Linked DNA regions of Rhodovastum atsumiense. The protein of the gene in region 2 interacts with the protein of the main gene of each other region in a pairwise test. Links are inferred from orthologs where the notes say so. Each region holds a gene or a part of one and is shown on either strand. Other genes may lie near its edges. The genes, in order: NBY65_RS25720 and NBY65_RS13625.

Region 1 (16,080 bases), 2.7 Mb from region 2 along the record:
CGCAGCATGACGGCTGGCTGCAGGTCCGGCGCCTGTTCCAGGATCCGCAGGCCATGTCGTCGATCGGCACCACGCTCCGCCTCGCGCTGGTCACTGCCTTTGCCGGCACCGGGCTCGCCCTGGCGATCGCCTACACCCTGGCGCGCACGCGCGTGCCCGGACGCTGGGTGATCGGCCTGCTGGCCACGCTGCCGCTTGCCGTTCCTGGCCTGGTGATCGGCTTTGCCCATGACCGGACCTGGATCGACCTGTCTCCCGGTTCGTACGGCACGGTGTCGATCCTGGCGCTGGCTTTCGTGATCCGCTTCCTCCCCATCGGCATCCGGGCGGCCTCGGCCGCGCTGGCGGTGGTGCACAAGGATCTGGAAGAGGCAGCCTGGATCTGCGGACATCCGGTGCCCTCCGCCATCCGCACCATCGTGCTGCCGCTGGCCCGGCCGGGCCTGGCCGCCGCCCTGGTACTGTCGTGCATCCTGACGATCCGTGAACTTGGCACCGCGCTGTTGCTCTGTTCCGATGGCGACCGGGTGATGACCGTGCAGGTGCTGGCCATGTACGAACGCGGCGATGCCGGCCTCGCCGCGGTATTGAGCCTGGTGCTGATGCTCCTGCTCGGCACGCTGCTCGGCGGCGCGGCCTGGCTCTTGCGCGTCGGCGCCCGCCCGCGGCGCCGGTGATGTCGACCGATCTCTCCGTCCTGCGGTTGTCCCGGTGGTTCGATCCGCTGCCGCCGACAGTCGATGATGTCAGCTTCGACGTGGCGGCCGGCGAGATCGCCGTTCTGCTCGGGCCATCCGGTTGCGGCAAGACCACGACGCTGCGCTGCGTCGCCGGTCTCGAGCATCCGACATCGGGACGCATCCGCATCGGCGAAACGATCTGCTGCGATCCCGCCCAGGGCATCCTGGTGCCGGCGCGGCGTCGCGGCGTCGGCATGCTGTTCCGCTCCGGCGCGCTGTGGCCGCACATGACCCTGCGGCAGAACGTGGCCTATCCGCTGCGCCATCGCGGGCTGCCCCGCGCGGAGATCGACCGTGCCGTCACCGAGGCCCTGGCGCTGGTCGGCCTGCGCGCGCAGGCCGACCGCGCGGTGGGCCCGCTGTCGGGCGAGCAGATGCAGCGCGTCGCGCTGGCGCGCAGCCTGGTCTACCGGCCACGGCTGCTGCTGCTGGACGAGCCGCTCGCCGGGATTGATGCGCGGCTGCGACCGGGTTTGTGCGACGAGCTGCGACGGATCATCCGTCAGGTCGGCGTGACGGCGCTGTACGTCACCCGCGACCAGGCCGATGCGGTGGCGCTGGCCGACCGCATCGGCATCATGCAGGCGGGCCGGCTGCTGCAGTACGACACGCCGGACGCCATCTTTCACTGCCCCGCCGACCTGTTCGTGGCCGGCTTCACCGGCGCCTCCAATCTGATCGACGGACGTCTGCTCGAGCGCACCAGCAGCTTCGGCACGGTTCAGATCAGTCCAGGCCGGCTGCTGCTGGCACGCATGCCCGGCAGCCTCTCCGAGGGCCAGAAAGTCCGGGTGGCCCTGCGGCCGGATACCGTGCAGTTGCTGCCCCCGGCCGGCGGCCCCAACCACTTCAGCGTGCCGGTCATTGCCCGGCATTACCAGGGAACGCGGACCCTGTACGTCCTCGACCTGTTCGGCACGCCTATCGACGCCATCGATCCGGGATCACGCCCAAGATTCCCGGTGGGCTCCTCGCTGCCGATCGCGCTGCCGCCGGATGCATGCTGGGTCTACGCGACGTAGCCGCCGCTCCCGCACCCGGCATTGCCGCGCCCTGCCTCGCACAGTGTTGCCCGCGAGCCCATGCAACAGAAAAAGCATTGGAATAATCATCGGCTTTCCGATGGCAAACGACAGTCCCGGCGGAACTGCCGGCGCCGACAGGCTTTGCCTGCACATCGGACCGGTGTGATCGGGCGAGGCTTCGCCTGTGCCCGGCCATGGGCCTGTAAACATAAAAGGGAACGCACCGTGGAACGCACATTGCTGACCGCCTCGGAGCAGGCGCAGAGCATCTACACCGCCGGCCTGCGCAACCAGCATGCGGTCGAGAACCAGGCGATTGAAATACTCGAACGCCAGATCGGCCGCCTGGAGAACTACCCGGAGATGCGGGCGCGCCTGCAGCAGCATCTGGAGGAATCGCGCCAGCAGGCACAGCGGCTGGATCAGCTCCTGGCCTCGCTCGACAGCTCGCCTTCGGTCCTGAAGGATACGGCCATGTCCTTCATGGGCAACGTGATGGCGCTGGCCCATGTCCCTGCCAGTGACGAGGTGATCAAGAACTCCTTCGCCAACTACGCGTTCGAACACTACGAGATCGCCAGCTACAAGAGCCTGATCACCATCGCCGAGGTGGTGAGCCATGCCGATGCGATCCGCCTGCTTGGCCAGTCCCTGACCGAAGAGCAGGCGATGGCGCAATGGATCGATGATCACCTCAAGGACACCACGCTTACCTTCCTGCGGCGCTCCGAGCAGGGCGAGAAGGCGGGGCTGTAAGGGAGAATCCGCATGGCCGACAAGCGACGGGAAGACCAGGCGGTGGACCGCATGAGCGAGGACAGCTTCCCCGCCAGCGATCCACCCAGCACCACGCCGCCGGGCGGCACGCGGGCCGCCCGGGAACTGCACGAGGCGCAGGCCGGCGCGCCGCATGCGGGCGCCGGTGAAGCGGAGCCGAAGGGGCATCCGACCAGCGAGCGTTACGCGCAGGAAACCACGGCAGCCCGCCAGAGCGGGGTTAACCCGCCAGAGGGCGACAAGACCGGCGCCAACCGTCGCTGAGGCAGGGTGGATGTCCGGCCCCCGGGCATCCACCGCCGCCGCCCACGCTCATTCCAGCGCGCCGAGCTGGCGCAACACCCGCCTGATGTCGCCCCCGTTCAGCGCGAACGGATAGCTCGCGATATCCCAGGGCGGGCCATCCCCGTACGGGCGTTCGCACACCGACAGATCCTCGCGCGTTGCCCCGGGGCAGCCGGAGGTGCGAAACGGTACCCCGCTGCGCACGATGCGCTCGAGTGTGATGCCATCCAGGCCGAACCGGACCAGGCCACCCTCGGCGTCGAAGGCCAGCGCACCGAAGCCATGGTCCTGATACTCCAGCAGATAACGCGCCAGTTGCAGCCGCCGCCAGCGCCGGCGGGACGGCACCATATGCTCGTGCAGCCGCACGCCGGGCGGGGGGGAAAAGCAGGAAAGGTGACTGTGCCCGCCGATCGCATGCAGGTCGCGGCAGAGTGCCAGGATGTCGCGGTCGGTCTCGCCCATCCCGACGGTCAGGTGCATGCCGATCCGCCCCGGCCCGAACACCATTCTCGCGCGGCCAAAGGTTTCCCAGTACTGCTCCCATCCGTGCCCACAGCCGCGATGGCGGGCGAACAACTCCGGCGTCGCTGCCTCCAGGGCCACCGCGAAGATTCCGGCACCGGCCTGCGCCAGCGTTTCCACGTCGCCCGGACGCATGATGGCCGGATTCGCCAGCACCGAGATCGGCATGGCGGGAACCGCCTCGGTCCAGCGGCGCAGCACGGTCAGCGTATCTTCCGCCGCGCGCGGATGCGGGCCCATGGCGATGCAGATGCGCTCGAAGGGCAGGGTGGGATCGGTTGCCACCCTCGTGATCAGCGCATCCAGCGACAACCAGGGCCACTCCGTTTCCGTGGCACCGCATCCGGCTGCGTCGCCGGACCATGCCAGGCCGCAGCCATGGCACTCCACGCCCGGTTCCTCCGGATAGGCCAGCAACAGGTTGAGGCAGCGGGTGAAGCCGCAGCGTTGCATCTGCTGGCGCAGCACCCCGAGCGTGATCGCAGCCGCGGTGGAAACGCGCACCAGCCCGGGTGACCCCGCGCCCGGCGCCAGGGCGCGCAGGCGGCCCGGCGCGACATCAGGAAAACAGCTGCTCATTCCACGCCGCCACCGCAGCGGGCGATGCGGACAGGGACGGAGGGAGCGGGCGGCCCCTGGGCGCACCACGCTGCCCCACGCGCGCGAACGCCGCGAGACAGTGTCTCGAACACGGACTTTTCCTCCTTGCCGGCCCCGGCGTTATACGTGCCGGTCGTTTCCGTCAGGGCGGTGATGATCCGGTTTCCGGCCCGCGTCTGTCAAGAAATGGTAATGACCCGTTGCAACCTTGCCGGTCTGTCGGCGCCGGTCCGCCGGTGCCGGCGCCATCACTCTGCTGTTGCCCGGCTTTGATGCGTCGTTGCCTTGCCCTATTTCTGTCCTCCGCAATCGGGACACGGGATGCCATGACTCTGCTGAGCCTGCTGCTGAACCTGCTGTGGATCGTCACCGGCGGCCTGTGGATGGCGGCCGGCTGGGCGATCGCCGGGATCGTACTGGCAATCACTATCATCGGCCTGCCCTGGGCGCGCGCGGCCTTTTCCATCGCCATCTACACCCTGCTGCCCTTCGGCTATCGCGTGGTGCCGCGCGAGCAGGTGACCGGGCGGCACGACATCGGCACCGGCCCGCTCGGCGTGATCGGCAACCTGCTGTGGCTGCTCGTCGCCGGATGGTGGCTGGCGCTCGGGCATGTGCTGACCGCGCTGGCCCTGGCCATCACCATCATCGGCATTCCCTTCGCCTGGGCACATCTGAAACTGGCCGGGCTGGCGCTGTGGCCGATCGGCCGTGCCGTGGTGCCGGCCGAGGACGCCGACGCCGCCCGCCGCTGGCCGCCGGTGGCCTATCGCTAGGGCAGGCTGCTGCACCGCGGCATCGCTGTCCGCCGATGTCGCGGCGCGGGCCTGACCTGCCCATCCCGGGGTCTTGACGCCGGGATGGAGCATCACCCCATCTCCGTATCATGGACACGATGGCAGTGCCCGTGGCGCAGGCCGCGGCCCCGACACTTGATATTTCCGTCACCGGCATGACCTGCGCCTCCTGCGCCGGCCGGGTCGAACGGGCCCTGCGGCGCGTGCCCGGCGTGACCGAGGCCACGGTGAACCTGGCCACCGAGCGCGCCCGCATCACCGGGACGCCCGATCCGCGTGCGGTAACCGACGCGGTGGAAAAGGCCGGCTTCGGCGTTGGCCGCAGCGTCACCGATCTCGCCATCACCGGCATGACCTGTGCGTCCTGTGTCGCCCGCGTCGAACGGGCGCTGTCGCGCGTGCCGGGCGTGCTCTCGGCCGAGGTCAACCTCGCGACCGAGCGGGCCCGCGTGGTGGCGGTACAGGGGACGGCCGATGTCGCCACCCTGGGCGCGGCCGTGCGCAAGACCGGCTTCGGCGCGCAGCCTTTGGCCGAGGCGGCGCCGGCGGCGCAGCAGGACCGGGCCGCGCGGGAACGCCTGCATCTGCTGATCGCCGCGACGCTCTCCGCACCCTTGCTGCTGGGCATGGGCGGCCATCTGTTCGGCCTGCCCTGGATGCTGCCGGGCTGGCTGCAATTCGCCCTGGCGACGCCGGTGCAGTTCTGGCTCGGCGCGCGCTTCTACGTGGCCGGATGGAAGGCGGCGCGGGCGGGGGCCGGCAACATGGACCTGCTGGTGGCGCTCGGCACCAGCGCGGCCTGGGCGCTCAGCACCTTCGAATGGCTGGCCGCGCCCGCCGGCCATCACGCCCCGGCGCTCTACTTCGAATCCTCCGCCGTGCTGATCACCTTCATCCTGCTCGGCAAATGGCTGGAGGCGCGGGCCAAGGGGCAGACCGCCGCCGCCATCCGCGCGCTGGCCGGGCTGCGCCCCGACACCGCCCGGCTACGCCGCGGCGGCACCGAGCAGGTCATCCCGATCGCCCAGGTGGTGGTGGACGACGTCGTGGTGGTGCGGCCGGGCGAGCGCATCCCGGTCGACGGCCGCCTGATCGAGGGCGGCGGCAGCGTCGATGAATCCATGCTCACCGGCGAGAGCCTGCCGGTGGAGAAAGCCCCCGGCGACGCCGTGACCGGCGGGTCGATCGCGCGCGACGGCGTGCTGGTGGTGCGAACCACGGCGGTCGGCGGCGAAACCGTGCTGGCCCGCATCGTGCGGCTGGTCGAGGGCGCGCAGGCCTCCAAGGCCCCGATCCAGCGCCTGGTCGACCGCGTCAGCGCGGTGTTCGTGCCGGTGGTACTGGCGATCGCCGCGCTGACCTTCGCGGGCTGGTGGATCGCCACCGGCGCGGCGGTGCCCGCGATCCTCAACGCCGTTGCCGTGCTGGTGATCGCCTGTCCCTGCGCGCTTGGGCTGGCGACGCCGACCGCGATCATGGCCGGCACCGGCGTGGCCGCCCGCCACGGTATCCTGATCAAGGACGCCGAGGCGCTGGAACGCGCCCACGCCGTCACCGTGGTCGCCTTCGACAAGACCGGCACGCTGACCGAAGGCCGCCCGGAGGTCACCGACCTGCGCGCCGCGGACGGCGTGACGGAGGCCGATCTGCTGCGCCTCGCCGCCGCACTGCAGGCCGGCAGCGAGCATCCCCTGGCCGAAGCGGTGCGCCGTCGCGCCGGCGCCGACATCCCCCGCGCCGAAGGCTTCCGCGCCCTGGCCGGGCGTGGCGTGGCGGGGGGGGTGGAAGGCCGCGACCTGCTGCTCGGCAGCCGCCGCCTGATCGCCGAGGCCGGGATCGACGCCGCGGCGCTGGCCGGGGCGGCGACGGCGCTGGAAGGGCAGGGACGCACCGTTTCCTTCCTCGCCGAGACCGCGCCGTCCCCCCGCCTGCTCGGGCTGATCGCCTTCGGCGACACGCCCCGGCCAACCGCCCGCCAGGCCGTCGCCACGCTGCGCGCCGGTGGCATCATCCCGGTCATGCTGACCGGCGACAGCCGCGGTGCCGCCGCGGCGGTGGCCGCCTCGCTCGGCATCGACCGCGTTGCCGCGGAAATCCTGCCGGACGGCAAGGCCGAACAGGTCGCGCTGCTGCGCCGCGAGGGCGCGGTGGTCGCCATGGTCGGCGACGGCATCAACGACGCCCCGGCCCTGGCCGCGGCCGATGTCGGCATCGCCATGGGCACCGGCACGGACGTGGCCATGCACACCGCGGGCATCACGCTGATGCGTGGCGATCCGACCCTGGTGCCGCAGGCGCTCGACATTTCCCGCCGCACCTATCGCAAGATCCGCCAGGGGCTGTTCTGGGCTTTCGCCTACAACGTGGTGGGCATCCCGCTCGCCGCCGCCGGGCTGCTCAACCCGGTGATCGCCGGCGCCGCGATGGCGGCCTCCAGCGTGAGCGTCGTCACCAACGCCCTGCTGCTGCGCCGCTGGCATCCCTGACGGAAGGCCAGGGCTTTGACCCGGTGTCGTGCGCCCTGGATCCGGTCAGCGGACATTCCGTCGCGCGATCATGCATTCACGCCATTTCGATGACGATCTTGCCGAACGCACCCCGGTCGAGATGATCGAGTGCCGCAGCCAGGTCGCCGAGTGGATAGCGCGCGTCGATCACAGGCTTCAGTCCCATCCGGTCAACGGCGCGGACGAGATCCTCCAGGGCGCGGCGATGGCCCGTGCCGATCCCCTGGATCGTCACATCCTTGAGCATCAACGGCATGGCCGGAGCCGCCAGGTCGAACCCCGCCAGCGCGCCGATCTGATGGATACGGCCACCGACGGCGGCGACCTGGATGGCCTTGCCGAGATGCGGCCCGCCGACCAGTTCGAGGATGTGATCGGCGCCACGATCGGCGGTGATCCCGAGCACGGCGTCGACCCAGTCCTCCCGTCGACGATCGATGCCGTGGTCGGCTCCCAATGCCCTGGCGCGGGCGAGCTTCTCGACAGTGCCGGAGACGATCACCTCGGCTCCATGCGCCTTGGCGATCTGGAGAGCAAACAGTGCAACGCCGCCCGTACCCTCGACCAGCACCGTTTCACCCGCGTGCAACCGGCCGCGCTCGACGAGCGCGAACCAGGCGGTAAGCCCCGCGCAGGGCAAGGTGCTGGCTTCGGCATGGTCCAGCGTCGCCGGCGCTCGCACGAACCAGTCTTCGGGAAACGCCACATGGTCCGCCAGGACACCGGGATAATACCCCCCCAGCGTCCGGTAGGAGGGCGTGCGAGCGTTCCCGCGCCGGACGCCGTCGATCCAGTCAGGCGTGAAGGTTGAGATCACCTCGTCGCCGATGCTGAAGCGGGTGACACCCTCGCCGAGCGCGACCACCGTTCCCGCAAGATCGGATCCGGGTGTGAAGGGGAACGTGATCGGCAAACCGCGGCCACTCTCGATCACCATCTTGTCGCGATGATTGAGTGATACGGCCGCCACCTTCACCAATACTTCCCGCTGCCCCGGTGACGGGATCGGCACCTCCCTCAGCCGGAGCCGGTCCCGGCCGATGGCATCCATTTCCCAACGCCGCATTGTCTTCGCCATCGCACACCCCTTCGCACTGTTGGGAGACGTCCTTTCGCCCGGACAGGTGATGCCGGAACGGGACGTTGAATCGCCGGCCCATAACGTCGCACGCTCGATTGTGTCGGATAATGACCTATAATCGGCACAGGCAGTTGCGTGTGGGGCATCAATATGAAGGGCACGGAGTTCGCCGAACTGGTGGCCTTCATGGCCGTTTCGCAGGAAAGGAGCTTCAGGCGTGCGGCACGGCGACTTGGGATGTCGCCTTCCGCCCTGAGCCATACCATCCGCTCGCTCGAGGAGCGCCTGGGTGCCAGGCTGCTCAACCGGACGACCCGAAGTGTCGCCCCGACCGAAGCTGGCCAGGTATTGTTCGATCGCCTGCGTCCCGCGATCGCCGATATGGAAGGTGCCGTTCGCGACGTCGGCGCCTGTCAGATGCAGCCCAGGGGCGTCGTTCGCGTGAACCTGCCGCGCATCGCCGCCTGCCTGGTCGTCACCCCCATCCTTGCGGACTTCCTTCGCGGATATCCCGAGGTTCGGCTCGACCTGGTGATTGATGACGCTGTCACCGACGTCGTGGCCAAGGGTTTCGATGCCGGAATTCGGTCAGGCGAACGCGTGGCGCAGGACATGGTCGCGGTCAGGTTGACGCCCGACCTGAGGATGGCCGTCGTTGGCTCACCCGCGTATTTCAGGCATCGATCATTGCCCCAGGTGCCACGGGATATTCGCGATCATGCCTGCATCACCTATCGGTGGCACGAGACAGGGGCGCTGTACCGCTGGACCTTCGACAGCCCCGGCGGATCGATCGATGTCGACGTCGACAGCGTCATAACCGCCAACGACACGGATCTGCTTCTTGCGGCGGCGCTGCAGGGCGCAGGGCTCGCTTTCCTCCCCGAAAGCTTCGTGGCGGCCCACATCGCCAGAGGCGAGCTCATCCGCGTGCTGGATGCCTGTTGCAAGCCCTTTTCGGGATTTTATCTCTACTACCCCAACAGGACCCACCTGCCTGCCGCGCTGAGGGCCTTCATCGACTTCATAAAGCTGCCGGGTTCATCCCTCGCTGCCCGCCCATGACCGTTGCGTGTCAGGAACTTCTCCGTTCCGCGTCATCCGGTTCGGTCTCATCCCTTCCGTGCGCGGAGGAAGCGTGAGAAGGCGGCGAGCGTCGCGTCCGAGACGTGGTGTTCCAGTCCTTCCGCATCCTGCTCCGCCGCCTCCGGCGGCACGCCGACCGCCAGCAACAGGTCGACCACGGTCCGGTGCCGGGCGCGCACCCGCGCGGCCAGGGCCTCGCCCGCCTCGGTCAGGAACACGCCGCGATAGGGCCGTGCCGTCGCCAGCCCTTCGCGCTTGAGCCGCGCGATCGTCTTGATGGCGGTGGCGTGGGACACCCCGAGCCGGCGCGCGATGTCGGTCGGCCGCGCCTCGCCGTTGGCGGCCAGCAGGTCGGCGATCAGTTCGGCATAGTCTTCCAGCACCGCGGTCGAGAGGGCGGTCCGGGTCTTGCCGAAGCGGCGGGCCTGGGTCGGTTCCTCGGGCAGGTGGATAGGGGCATCGGCGTGCAGGACGATGTCGGGACGTCGGGCCACGGGAAACTCTCCTCGGTGCGGCGACGCGGCGACCATGGCGGCGGGCGGCGACGATTTCAACGCCCTGTCATTTTATGCCGCGCCCGTGGTGATTGACAGGACAGCAGGGCGTACCGATATCCGAGGCCACGAAATGTAGCCGAGGCTACATTTTACGCTGACCGTTGCAACGCGGCAGCCGCCGGATCGCATGCCAGAACAGCAAATGGGGGATTCATGAGCGGGGCGACGGTACAGATGTCCATGTCGGAGCGCACGGTGGCCGCCGGGCGCGAGGTCCTGGCGGGCCGGCGGCGTGGCTGGCGGGCGGTGACGCCGTTCGTCGGACCGGCGGTGATCGCCTCGGTCGCCTACATGGATCCCGGCAATTTCGCCACCAACATCCAGGCCGGCGCCAAATACGGCTACGCCCTGCTGTGGGTGGTGGTGATGGCCAATGTCGTCGCCATGCTGTTCCAGGCGCTCTCGGCCAAGCTCGGCATCGTCACCGACCGCAGCCTCGCCGAGGCATCCCGCGACCATTTCCCCGCGCCGGTGGTGTGGGGGATGTGGGTGGTGAGCGAACTCGCGGCGATGGCGACCGACCTCGCGGAGTTCCTCGGCGGCGCGATCGGCCTGATGCTGCTGACCGGCCTGCCGCTGATGGCCTGCCTGGTGGTCACGGGCATCGTCACCTATGTGCTGCTGCTGCTCGGCAATCGCGGCTTCCGCCCGGCCGAACTGGTGATCGGCGGCTTCGTGATGATGATCGGCTTCGCCTACATCCTCGAACTGTTCATCGCCCCCCCCGAGCCCGGTGCCTTCCTGCGCGGCGCCATCACCCCCTCGCTGCCCGATGCCGGCGCGGTGACGCTGGCGGTCGGCATCATCGGCGCCACGGTGATGCCGCACGCGCTCTACCTGCACTCCAGCCTGACCCAGAACCGCATGCCCACGCCGACGCGCACGGAGCGGCGCAAGGTGCTGCGCTTCTCCAACATCGAGGTGGTGGTGGCGCTCGGCGGGGCCGGGTTAGTGAACATGGCGATGGTGGCGATGGCCGCGGCGGCGTTCCATCTCGGCCATTCGGAGGTCGCCGAGCTGGAGCAGGCCTATCAAACCCTGGTGCCACTGCTCGGCGGTGGGGCCGCGGTGATCTTCGCGCTGTCGCTGCTGGCCTCGGGCTTCTCCAGCTCCATGGTGGGCACCATGGCCGGCCAGGTGATCATGCAGGATTTCGTGCGCTTCCGCATTCCGCTGTGGCTGCGCCGCAGCCTCACCATGTCGCCTGCCTTCGTGGTGGTGGCGCTCGGCGCCAATCCGACCGAGGCCCTGATCTGGAGCCAGGTGGTACTCAGCCTCGCCTTGCCGGTGCCGATGATCGCGCTGGTGTTGCTGACCGGCAACCGCCGGCTGATGGGCGAGTTCGTGAACCGGCCGCTGACCCAGGTTTTCGCGGTGCTCGCGGCGATGGTGGTGATCGCGCTGAACCTGGTGCTGCTCGCCCAGGTCGCGGGGCTGGAGCTGCCCTTACCGGGCTGAACCGGCGTCCCTTTTCGCGTGCCCGCCTTGCAGCCATTCTCTCCTGTCAACGTTATCGCCCGGCACTCGCAAAGTGCCGGGGGTTCCGGCGCGGTCGCACAACCGTTACTCCTGTGTCACTGGCGTTGAAGAGAGAAGGCTCACATGACACGACCGACGCGGATCGCCATGGCAGCGGCAGCAGCGATCGGGGTTGGCGCGCTGACGGCGCCTCCCACCACCGCGCAACAGCCGGGCCCGGATACGGCTGCCATCTGGACGATCCAGGGCGAGAACGCGTCGATCACCACGGCGACGCTGTCGGACCGCTACTACACCAACGGCCTGCGCCTCGGCTGGACCTCGGGCGAGGGCGGGGCGCCGGACTTTCTTGAGCGCATGGGCCGCACCCTGTGGGGTGACGGACGCATGCGCATCGGCTTCGACATCAGCCAGCAGATCTTCACCGCGAAGGACAACACCTCCGGCTATCCGCCGCCCGGTGACCGGCCTTTTGCGGGCGTGTTGCTGGGCACGCTGTCCCTGCAGCACGACGATGGCGAGGCCCGCAGTGCCTTCGCCGTCAGTGCCGGCGTGGTCGGCCCCTCCGCGCTCGGCGAGCAGGTCCAGAACGGCTGGCATGACCTGATCGGACAGAACCGGGTGCAGGGCTGGGACACCCAGTTGCACGACGAGCCGGTGTTCCAGATCCTCAGCGAGCGCACCTGGCGGCTGCCGGTCACCAGCCTGGGGGCCGTCGATGTCGATGCCCTGCCGTCGCTGATCGCCGGGGCCGGCACGCTGCGCGTCTACGGCCAGGGCGGCGTTACCTTCCGGCTCGGCCAGGGCCTGGATTCGGATTACGGGGTGTCGCGGCTGCGCCCCGGCCTGTCCGGCAGCGACGTGTTCCGACCGACCCGGCCGCTCGCCTGGTACGTGTTCCTCGGGGCCGACGGCCAGGTCGTCGCCCATGACATCACCCTGAACGGCAATCTCTGGCAGGACAGCCGCAGCGTCACGTTGAAGCCCCTGGTGGGCGAGTTCCAGGTCGGGCTCGCGGTGATGGTTTCGGGCGTCCGCCTGACCTACACCCAGGTGTTCCAGACCCAGGAATTCAAGCACCAGAAGGGCGGTCTGCACCAGTTCGGCTCGCTGGCGCTGAACGTGCGGTTCTGAACGGCCGGCACCCAACCGGGGAGGGGAAAGCATGCGCATTGCCGTGATCGCGCCGGGGGCCATGGGGGCGGCGGTGGCGCGACGCCTTGCCGGCCGGGGCGCGGAGGTGGCGGTGACCCTGCAGGGCCGCGGCCCCGCCTCGGCGACCCGCGCCCAGGGCCTTCCCACGCAGGAAAGCGAGGCGGCACTGGCCGGCTGGGCCGACCTGGTGCTGTCGATCCTGCCGCCCGGCGAGGCCCTGGCGCTGGCCCGGCGGCTGGCGCCGGTGCTGTGCCCGCGCGGTGCGGCGGTGGTGTTCGCCGACTGCAACGCGGTCAGCCCGGAAACCGTGCAGGCGGTCGCCGCCGCCCTGCCGGGGCTGCGCTTCGCCGATATCGGCATCATCGGCGGCCCGCCCAAGGGCGACGATGCCGGCCCGCGTTTCTACGTTTCCGGCGAACCGGCCGGAGCGTTGCTGGCGCTGCGCGCGCACGGGCTGGATGTGCGGGCGGTCGAAGGCGGGATCGGCGCCGCCTCGGCGCTGAAGCTGAGCTATGCCGGCATCACCAAGGGGCTGACCGCGCTGGGCAGCGCCATGGCGCTCGGCGCCGCGCGGGCCGGCGTGGCCGGGCCGCTGATCGCCGAACTGGCCGAGAGCCAGCCCGCCTTGCTCGCTTACCTGCGGCGCGGCGTGCCCGACATGTTCGGCAAGGCCTATCGCTGGGTCGCCGAGATGGAGGAGATCGCCGCCTTCCTCGACGGCATGCCCTTCGGCCCGGCCTACCTGGCCGCCGCGCGCCACTACGAGGCGATCGCCCGCGACGCGGCCGCGCCTGCGGAAGATGGCGAAACGGCGCGGCTCGCCGCCAGCTTTGCCGCACCGGCCCCGGGCGGCACCTAGCCCGGCATCGACGGGGTCAGCCGGCCGTCGCCGGCCGCGGTTCCGATCCGGCCGCGCGCGTCGGCGGCCTTGGACGCGCCGGCGGCGGGGCCGCGACGCGCGCCCGTTGCCGTTCCACCGCGGCCGGGGGCGGGCAGGCCTGGGCCTTCGACGGCGGACCGCCGAGCGCCTGGCAGATCGCCGGCAGGTCCGGCACCAGCCGGCACAATCCGGTGGCGCGCACCGTCGCCTGCACGCGGTCGAGGCCAACCGTGGCGACGATCGCGCAGCACAGTGCCACCATCACCACGAGCGGCTCGGAGGCCGAGCCGGTGCGGCAGATCGGCAAGGCCCAGGTGCCTTTCAGCGGCCAGGCCAGGCGCAGGCCCCGCGGGGTCAGCAGGTCGCCGCCGAGATGCGAGAGATAGCCCACCACCAGCGGTGCCACGGTGGCTTCGGAGAAGCCGTGCTCCACCAGCAACCAGGTGCAGACCGCCACCGCGAACAGGGAATGGGTGATGCCGCGATGCCCGAGCAGCATGGCGCAGACGGTTGAAAGCGGCCGCGCGCGCTGGCCCACCCAGGATTTCGGATGATCGATGTCGGGCAGCAGCGCCCCGATGACCGCCAGGCCAAGCGGCACCAGCCCGACCGCGGGCTGGCCGAGATGCGGGGCGACGACCAACCATGAGGCCGCCCCCAGCGCCACATGCGACCCCACCATCACGGCCGTTACGTCCTTGCGCGAGACGCTTGAACCTAAATCTGAGGACTCGCCCCCACAAGTAAGAAATGTCGATTGGAATCCATCAACAAAGACGGCGCGCCGGTACAGTCACTCACCGGCGAGGCGGGCGCGCAGCGGTGGCACGCCGAAGCGCAGCACCGCGGCGATGTCGCGGGCCGCGTCCATCGTCAGCACCGCATCGGCCAGCCGCGAGGCGCGCTCGGCTCCGAGCGGCTCGCCGGCCAGCATGAGGAATTTGGCGCGCAGCTCGGCCGCCGAGGGGAAGGCTTCCGGCTCGCCCCGGGGCACGGCGACGGTATGTTCGAAAGTTGTGCCGCGTGCGGCGATGGTCAACCTTCCGGCCATCGGGCCGAGCGCTTCCACCTCCGGATCGGCTTCGCTGTGGATCTTCGGCATCAGGGTGCGGATGGTGGGATCGCGCAGCAGCCGGTAGCTGTCCCAGCCCAGCGTGCCGGTGGCCAGGGCACAGGCGATGGCGAAAGGCGCGCTGAACTGGGCATCGACCACGCTCTGCGGGTTGGCCTTGCGCGCTTCCGGCTCGCCCAGTTGCAACATACCGGCATGGGAAATCGCGTAGGTGGCGCTCTCGATCTCCTGCGGCAGCAGGTCGTGCGCCGCGCGCAGGGCGAGCGCCGCGTCGATGCCGGCATGGCCGTAGCGGCAGGACGGGTAGGGCTTCACCGCCGTGCGCATCAGCTCGAATTCCGCCCCGAGACCTTCCAGCGCACGCGCTGGCGTGGCGTCGGGCGCATAGGCGTTGAAGAACCCGTAGCGTCCTTCCAGCGCGGCGGCGGCGCCGCGGAAACCCTCGGTGGCCAGGGTCGCGGCGGAAAGCCCGCCCATCGCCGCCCAGCCGACATGGAAGCGCTTGGTCCAGGCGCCGTTGGCGAGGAACTGCAGGCTGCCGGCGGACTGGCTGAGCGCAATGCCGAAGGCATCGGCGATGCCGTCGCCGTCCAGCCCGAAGCAGCGCCCGGCCGCGGCGGCGGCGCCGAACACGCCGCAGGTGGCAGTGGGATGGAAGCCGCGGTCGTAATGGGCGCGCACGGGCAGGGCGAGCGCCAGCCGGCAGGTCACCTCGTAGCCCGCGACGATGGCCGCCAGCACGTCGGCCCCGGTGGCGCCGGTCATCTCGCCGGCGGCAAGCGCCGCCGGGATCACCGCCGCCCCCGGATGCAGCGACGCCCTCGCATGGGTGTCGTCGAAATCCAGCGAATGCCCCAGCGCGCCGTTCAGCAGCGCCGCCCCCGCCGGCGTCCAGCGGGAAGAATCACCGAAGACGCAGGCATGGCCCGCCCCCAGCCCGAGCGCGCGCGCGGCGGCGAACAAGGGCGGGGTGCTGTCGGCGTCATGACGGGCGCGCACGATGCTGCCGACCAGGTCGAGCACGAGCAACCTTGCACGCGCCACCACCTCGGGCGGCAGGGACGAGAGGGAAATGACAGCACTGAAACGCGACAATTCGCGGGTTATTTCCATTTTCTTGGTCCTCCCAGCCGGGTGTTAGTGTACCGTGCCATCTGGGGCGGTGCCACTGCCGCATGAACAAGGGTTCACGAGCCCGAACGTTTGCCCCGCGACCCGACCGGTCCTGTTCCCGGCGCCGCTTCGCAATGGTTGCGCTGTCGTCAATGCAACCATGACTGTAACAATGCGGAGGCGGACGATCGTTGCCGGCGACTCCGCCTCTGTGGCAGATGCCTTTCCCATGCTCACCCGCCGTATCCTGCTGGCCGTCCCGCCGGCCCTGCTCGCTGCCTCCGCCCTGGCGCAGCAGCCTGCCAAACCCGCCCGTGTCTCCACCCCCGAAGAGACCGCGAGCTTCCGTCGCTATCTCGACGATGTGGCGGCCGAGGCCCGCAGGAAGGGCATCTCGCCGG
Region 2 (6,572 bases):
GGCGGCCGAGGCGGCGGCGGAAACGGCGCGGCGCACCTTCGAGCAGGGGCAGGCGGCCGGGGACCTGCCGCGCGTGACCATCCCGGCGGCGGAAGCAGGCGAGGGAGTGCCGGTGTTCCGCCTGTTCACCCTGGCCGGGCTGGCCGCGAGCAATGCCGAGGCGCGGCGGCTGATCCGTGGCGGCGGTGCCCGGCTGGACGATGCGGTCGTCAGCGACGAGGGCCAGGTGGTGCCGCTGGAGGCGCTGCGGGCCGGGGTGAAGCTGTCCTCCGGCCGCAAGCTGCACCGTCTGGTGCAGATCGGCTGAGGTTACTGGCCGGCGCGGCCCCGCCCGCGTCGGTTGCTTAATCCCGCTTGACCCGGCGCGGTCGGCCGTTCTCGTCGAGGGCGACGTAGGTGAACTCGGCGGAGGTCACCCGGATGCGTTCGCCGCGGCGCTGGCGCAGCACCCAGGCCTCGACCCGCAGGGTCAGGGATGTGGTGCCGACGCGCAGCAGGTCGGTGTAGCAGCAGACCACGTCGCCGACCTTGACCGGCAGATGGAAGGTCATGTCGGTGACGCGCACGGTGACCACGCGTCCGTCGGCGATGCGGGCGCCGCTGATGCCGCCGGCCACGTCCATCAGCGACATGATCCAGCCGCCGAAGATGTCGCCGGCCGGGTTGGTGTCGGCCGGCATCGCCAGGGTGCGGACGGACAGTTCTCCCCGGGGTTCGCTCGGCAGTTCGGTCTCGTCCGGCATGGTCTGTGGATCCTCGTGCTGTGGTGGAACGGGAACGGAGAGGAAGGTGTAGGGCGGATAAGCGCAGCGTCATCCGCCACCGCATGCCACCACGAGATGGCCACCTTGCGTTGGCGGACTGCGTCCGCCCTACATTCCCCCCTTCGAACGCCTATGGGGCGGCGCCCCGCGTCAGAAGCAGGCCTTCACCAACTGGGCAAAGGCCCGCGCCCGATGGCTGCTGGCGTGCTTGGCCGCCGGCTCGATTTCTCCGTAGGTCTGGTGCCCGCCGATCGGCACGAACATCGGGTCGTAGCCGAAGCCGCGTTCCCCGCGCGGCGGCCACACGGCGGCACCTTCGACTCGTCCAAGGAACGTTGCCGTCTCTCCATCCGGCCAGGCCAGGCAGAGGGCGGCGGTGAACCAGGCGCGCCGGTCGGTGGTGTCGCCCAGTTCCGTCTGCACCCGCTGCATCGCCAGCGTGAAATCCTTCCCTGGCCCCGCCCACCGTGCCGACAGCACGCCGGGGGCGCCGCCCAGGGCGGCGAGCGAGAAGCCGGAATCGTCGGCGAGTGCCGGCAGCCCCGCCGCCCGGGTCGCGGCCGTGGCCTTGATGCGGGCGTTGCCGAGGAAGTCGTCCGCGGTTTCCTCGGGTTCCGGCAGTCCGAGTTCCCCGGCCGAGACGCAGTCGATCCCGTGCGGCGCCAGCAGCTCGGCGATCTCCCGCAGCTTGCCGTTGTTGTGGGTGGCGATGACCAGCCGTGACCCGCGGGCGAGCCGGCGGGCCATCAGCCCACCTCCAGCGCCGCGCGCTGGGCGGCGAACAGCCGCGTGGTGCCCAGTTTCGCCAGCGTCAGCAGTTCCTGGAACTGGGCCTCGGTGAAGGGGGCCTTCTCCGCCGTGCCCTGGATCTCGACGATGCCGCCGGCGTCGGTCAGCACGAAATTGGCGTCCGCCTCCGCCCCGGAATCCTCGGCGTAGTCCAGGTCCAGCACCGCGGTGCCGTCGACCAGGCCGCAGGACACCGCCGCCACCTGGCCGATCAGTGGCACCGCCTTCAGCACGTTCATGCGCACGAGGTGGCGGAAGGCGAGATTCAGCGCCACCCAGGCCCCGGTGATCGAGGCGCAGCGCGTGCCGCCATCGGCGTTCAGCACGTCGCAGTCGAGGGTGATCGACATCTCGCCCATGGCGGTGCGGTCGGTCACCGCGCGCAGGGAGCGGCCGATCAGGCGCTGGATTTCCTGGGTGCGGCCGGACTGCTTGCCACGGGCTGCCTCGCGGTCGCCGCGGGTATGGGTGGCGCGGGGCAGCATGCCGTATTCGGCGGTGACCCAGCCGAGGCCGGAATTGCGCATGAAGGGGGGCACCTTGGCCTCGACGCTGGCGGTGCAGAGCACTTCGGTGCCGCCCATGCGGATCAGGCAGGAGCCCTCGGCGTGATGGGCGAAGCCGGTGGTGATGGAAACGTCGCGAAGCGCATCGGTGGCGCGGCCGGAGGGGCGCATGGGCAGGTCCGTTGCTGGCTGTGTGCGCGCGCTATGGCCGCCCGCGGCCGGGGAGGCAAGCCTTGGCATGGACAAGCCGCTGTCACACGGGGAAAATGATATTGTCATCGTGGACCGGATTTCGACGCCGATGTGCCATGTTCCTGCGCGGGGGCAACCTGCCGCGCCTGTCGGACTCCGGGGTATCCCCGGATTGGCCGCGACATGGACGGGGGCGTTGTTTCCGGCGATGCGCAACCCTTCCCGCCCGGCCCGGACCCGGCGGATGGAGACGTGAATGGCAGACAGGTTGATCTCCATCGGCGTCATCGGCGCGGGCATCATGGGGGAGCGCCTGATGCGCGCCGCCCTTGAGCACGCGGCCGACGTGGTGCGGGTGGCCGGCGTGTGGGATCCCTCGCCGGCATCCCTGGCACGCATCTCCCGCGAATTGCCGCCGGTGCCGTTGCTCGACTCTCCGGAAGCGGTGGTCGCGGCGGCGGACTGCGTCTATGTCGCCTCGCCGCCGGCGTCGCACCTGGGCCATGCCCGGCGGGCCCTGGCCGCCGGCCGCGCGCTGTTCTGTGAGAAGCCGCTGGCGGTGGATCCGGCCGATGCGCGCGCCTTCGTCGCCGAGGCCGGGGCGGCGCGGGCGGCGGTGAATTTCCCCTTCGCATCCTCCTTCGCGGTGCAGCACCTGCAGTCCTGGATTGCCGAGGGGGTGATCGGCACCCCGCGCTCGCTTGGCATCGAGGTCGCCTTCGCCACCTGGCCGCGGTCCTGGCAGCGCGATGCCGCCGCCTGGCTGGATGGCCCGGCGCAGGGCGGCTTCACCCGCGAGGTGGTGTCGCATTTCCTGTTCCTGGCCCGCCGGCTGCTGGGCGAGCTGGTGCTGCAATCGGGTCGCGCGCGCTTCCCCGAGCCCGGTCTCAGCGAGCGCGGGCTGTCGGCGCGGCTGACGGCGGGCGGGGTGCCGGTCACGCTCAGCGGCACCGTGGGTACCACGGTGCATGACGACCACAACGTCTTCACCCTGACCGGCAGCCTGGGATCGGTGCGGCTGCGCGACTGGTCGATCGCCGAACGGCTGCAGGCCGGCACCTGGCATCCCGACCCGGATGCCCTGCCCAATGCCCGCATCCGCCCGCTGGTGCTGCGCCGGCAGCTGGAGGGGGTGGCGCACCTGGTCGCCGGCGAGCCGCATGCCCTCGCCACGCTCGCGGAGGCGTTCGAGGTGCAGTCGGTGGTGGAAGCCATTCTGGCCGAGGATGGACATTGACGCGTCAGCGCCATTTCCTACCTAGTGACCATAGGATTCCGTTACTTGACATGGTGCGGCCCGTGACCCCGCCCGACACGCCTCTCGGCGCACCTGGCCTGCGCGCCAAGATTTCCGGCCGGCAGGCCTCGCTGCCGCCGACCCTTGATGCCCGCTCGGCGGCGGTGCTGCGCGAGATCGTCGAACAATACGTGGAAACCGGCGAGCCGGTCGGCAGTCGCACGCTCTCGCGCCGCCTGCCGATGAACCTCTCGCCGGCCACCATCCGCAACGTCATGGCCGACATGACGGAGGCGGGGCTGCTGTTCGCGCCGCACACCTCCGCCGGCCGCCTGCCCACCGAGCAGGGGCTGCGCCTGTTCGTCGACGGCCTGCTGCAGTTCGGCGAGCTGGGCGAGGAAGACCGCGAGGCGATCGGCGCCGCCCTGGCCGCCGCCGGCCGCAGCCTGGAGGACACGCTGGCCGAGGCCTCGACCATGCTGTCGGGGCTGTCGGCGGCGGCGGGGCTGGTGCTCGCGCCCAAATCCGAGGGGGCGCTGCGGCACATCGAGTTCGTGCCGCTCGGCTCCGGTCGCGCTTTGGTCATCCTGGTCAATGCCGACGGGCAGGTGGAGAACCGGATCATCGAGATCCCCGCCGGCGTGCCTCCCTCGGCGCTGCAGCAGGCGGGCAACTACCTCAATGCCCGGATCGGCAGCCGCGGCATCGCCGATCTGCGCAGCCTGGTGGTCGAGGAAATGGCGGCCAACCGCACCGAGCTGGACGAACTGTCCTCGCAGGTGGTCGAGGCGGGGCTGGCGACCTGGACCGGCGATGCCCGCGGCGGCTCGCTGATCGTGCGCGGCCAGGCGCGACTGCTGCAGGACGTCACCCAGATCGAGCGGCTTTCGGCGATCCAGGTGCTGTTCGAGCGGCTGGAGACGCAGGAGACCATGCTGCGCCTGCTCGACCTGGCCGAGAGCAGCGAGGGGGTGCGCATCTTCATCGGCGCCGAGAGCGGCCTGTTCGGCGCCTCCGGCCTGTCGATGGTGGTGGCGCCGGCCCGCAACGCCAACGGGCGCATCGTCGGTGCCATCGGCGTGATCGGCCCGACCCGCATCAACTACGGCCGCATCATCCCGGTGGTGGACTACACGGCGCGCGTGATCGGCCGCCTGCTCGGGTGATCCCATGCCGGCGGGTGTTACCGGCCCGCAGGACTTGTCCCGCATGGTCCCGCTTGTGTCCGTGCAGGGGGCCGACTAACTGATGGCGCCATGAGCACGCAGGACACTTCTCCCGAAACCGTCCCCACCGGGGCCGAAGCGCCCGCGGTGGAGTCGATTGTCGAAACCGCGTCCCCGGCGGACGCAGCCCCGCCCCAGGCCGAGGCACCTGAGGCCCCCGCTCCCGAGGGGGCGATGGCGCTGCTCGCGCGCATCGCCGCGCTGGAAACCGAGCTGGCGGACACCAAGGACCGCTGGATGCGCTCGGAGGCGGAGATCGCCAATGTGCGCGCCCGCGCCAAGCGCGAGGTGGACGAGACCCGTCAGTACGCGGTGCAGAAATTCGCCCGCGACGTGGTGGAAGCGGCGGAAAACCTCCGTCGCGGTCTCGATTCCATTCCCCCCGTGCGCGAAGACGAGCCGGAGCTGGTGGCCAAGCTGCGCCAGGGCTTCGAGGGGGTCGAGCGCAGCTTCGTCTCCCTGCTCGAGCGCAACGGCATCCGCCGCGAGGACCCGACCGGCGCGCTGTTCGATCCCAACCTGCACCAGGCCATGGCCGAGCAGGAAAGCGCCGAGCACCCGCCCGGCACCGTCATCCAGGCCTGGACGGCGGCCTGGACCCTGAACGGACGGCTGCTGCGCCCGGCCATGGTCGTGGTGTCCAGGGCGCCGGCGCCGGAGCTGAACGCGCCGGCTACGCCCGGCTGATCGGCCCCACCTTCACCGATCGGACCGGCCGGCGACACAGGACTGCAAAGGAAAGAGGCGCGGCGCCCTTGTCCCGCACCGCGTTGGTGAATACATCGGGGACATCACACCGGGGATCCAGCGCGGTGCTTCGGGCTGCCAGGATCCGCTGAAAGGAGTAACGTATGAGCAAGGTCATCGGCATCGACCTGGGCACCACGAATTCCTGCGTCGCGATCATGGAGGGCAAGGATGTCCGCGTGATCGAGAACGCGGAAGGGGCCCGCACCACGCCGAGCATCGTGGCGTTCAGTGACAGCGGCGAGCGGCTGGTTGGCCAGTCCGCCAAGCGCCAGGCCGTCACCAACCCCACGAACACCCTCTTCGCGGTGAAGCGCCTGATCGGCCGCCGCTTCGAGGACCCGATGGTGTCCAAGGACATGTCCCTGGTCCCCTACAAGATCACCCGTGGCGATAACGGCGATGCCTGGGTCGAGGCCCGCGGCGAGCGCTACGCCCCCAGCCAGATCAGCGCCTACACGCTCGGCAAGATGAAAGAGACCGCCGAGGCCTATCTCGGCGAGCCGGTCGCCCAGGCCGTGATCACGGTGCCCGCCTACTTCAACGACGCCCAGCGCCAGGCCACCAAGGACGCCGGCCGCATCGCCGGGCTCGAGGTGCTGCGCATCATCAACGAGCCGACGGCCGCGGCGCTCGCCTACGGCATGGACAAGAAGAAGGGCGGCACCATCGCGGTCTATGACCTCGGCGGCGGCACCTTCGACATCTCCGTGCTCGAACTCGGCGACGGCGTGTTCGAGGTGAAGTCCACCAACGGCGACACGTTCCTCGGCGGCGAGGACTTCGACGCCCGCGTGATCGACTACCTCGCCGATGAATTCAAGCGTGAGCAGGGCATCGACCTGCGCCGCGACAAGCTGGCGCTGCAGCGGCTGAAGGAAGCCGCCGAGAAGGCCAAGATCGAGCTGTCTTCCTCCAAGGAAACCGAGATCAACCTGCCCTTCATCACCGCCGACGCCTCCGGGCCGAAGCACCTGGTGATGAAGCTGACCCGGGCCAAGCTGGAAAGCCTGGTCGACGACCTGATTCAGAAGACGCTCGACCCGTGCCGCGCCGCGCTGCGCGATGCCGGGGTGAAGGCCTCCGAGATCGACGAGGTGATCCTGGTCGG

What was found.
Region 1: the proteins of NBY65_RS13625 (region 2) and NBY65_RS25720 interact in binary tests that used the Escherichia coli proteins (3 or more experiments, as listed by UniProt). The link is inferred for Rhodovastum atsumiense from one-to-one orthologs.

What each region holds. Positions count from the first base shown.
Region 1 is NZ_OW485601.1:5,694,469-5,710,548, forward strand. What follows is about bases 9,314-12,285. They hold NBY65_RS25720 (Nramp family divalent metal transporter), read left to right. Parts: upstream 9,314-10,133; coding sequence 10,134-11,438; downstream 11,439-12,285. Other genes in these bases: NBY65_RS25710 (LysR family transcriptional regulator), read left to right, coding at 9,314-9,402; mntR (manganese-binding transcriptional regulator MntR), read right to left, coding at 9,450-9,917; NBY65_RS25725 (lipid A deacylase LpxR family protein), read left to right, coding at 11,583-12,285. Outside these bases: NBY65_RS25670 (ABC transporter permease), read left to right, coding at 1-677; NBY65_RS25675 (ABC transporter ATP-binding protein), read left to right, coding at 677-1,762; NBY65_RS25680 (ferritin-like domain-containing protein), read left to right, coding at 1,991-2,521; NBY65_RS25685 (hypothetical protein), read left to right, coding at 2,534-2,806; NBY65_RS25690 (radical SAM protein), read right to left, coding at 2,855-3,931; NBY65_RS25695 (YccF domain-containing protein), read left to right, coding at 4,279-4,728; NBY65_RS25700 (heavy metal translocating P-type ATPase), read left to right, coding at 4,848-7,235; NBY65_RS25705 (zinc-dependent alcohol dehydrogenase family protein), read right to left, coding at 7,312-8,334; more of NBY65_RS25710, read left to right, coding at 8,488-9,313; more of NBY65_RS25725, read left to right, coding at 12,286-12,593; NBY65_RS25730 (NAD(P)-dependent oxidoreductase), read left to right, coding at 12,625-13,473; NBY65_RS25735 (metal-dependent hydrolase), read right to left, coding at 13,490-14,176; NBY65_RS25740 (MmgE/PrpD family protein), read right to left, coding at 14,288-15,679; NBY65_RS25745 (lytic murein transglycosylase), read left to right, coding at 15,909-16,080. UniProt on the Escherichia coli protein: H(+)-stimulated, divalent metal cation uptake system. Involved in manganese and iron uptake. Can also transport cadmium, cobalt, zinc and to a lesser extent nickel and copper. Involved in response to reactive oxygen.
Region 2 is NZ_OW485601.1:3,006,168-3,012,739, forward strand. Bases 3,794-6,572 are described here. They hold NBY65_RS13625 (nucleotide exchange factor GrpE), read left to right. Parts: upstream 3,794-4,744; coding sequence 4,745-5,401; downstream 5,402-6,572. Other genes in these bases: hrcA (heat-inducible transcriptional repressor HrcA), read left to right, coding at 3,794-4,654; dnaK (molecular chaperone DnaK), read left to right, coding at 5,566-6,572. Also shown: tyrS (tyrosine--tRNA ligase), read left to right, coding at 1-307; NBY65_RS13600 (acyl-CoA thioesterase), read right to left, coding at 345-743; NBY65_RS13605 (non-canonical purine NTP pyrophosphatase), read right to left, coding at 915-1,511; rph (ribonuclease PH), read right to left, coding at 1,511-2,230; NBY65_RS13615 (Gfo/Idh/MocA family protein), read left to right, coding at 2,508-3,488; more of hrcA, read left to right, coding at 3,551-3,793. UniProt on the Escherichia coli protein: Participates actively in the response to hyperosmotic and heat shock by preventing the aggregation of stress-denatured proteins, in association with DnaK and GrpE. It is the nucleotide exchange factor for DnaK and may function as a thermosensor.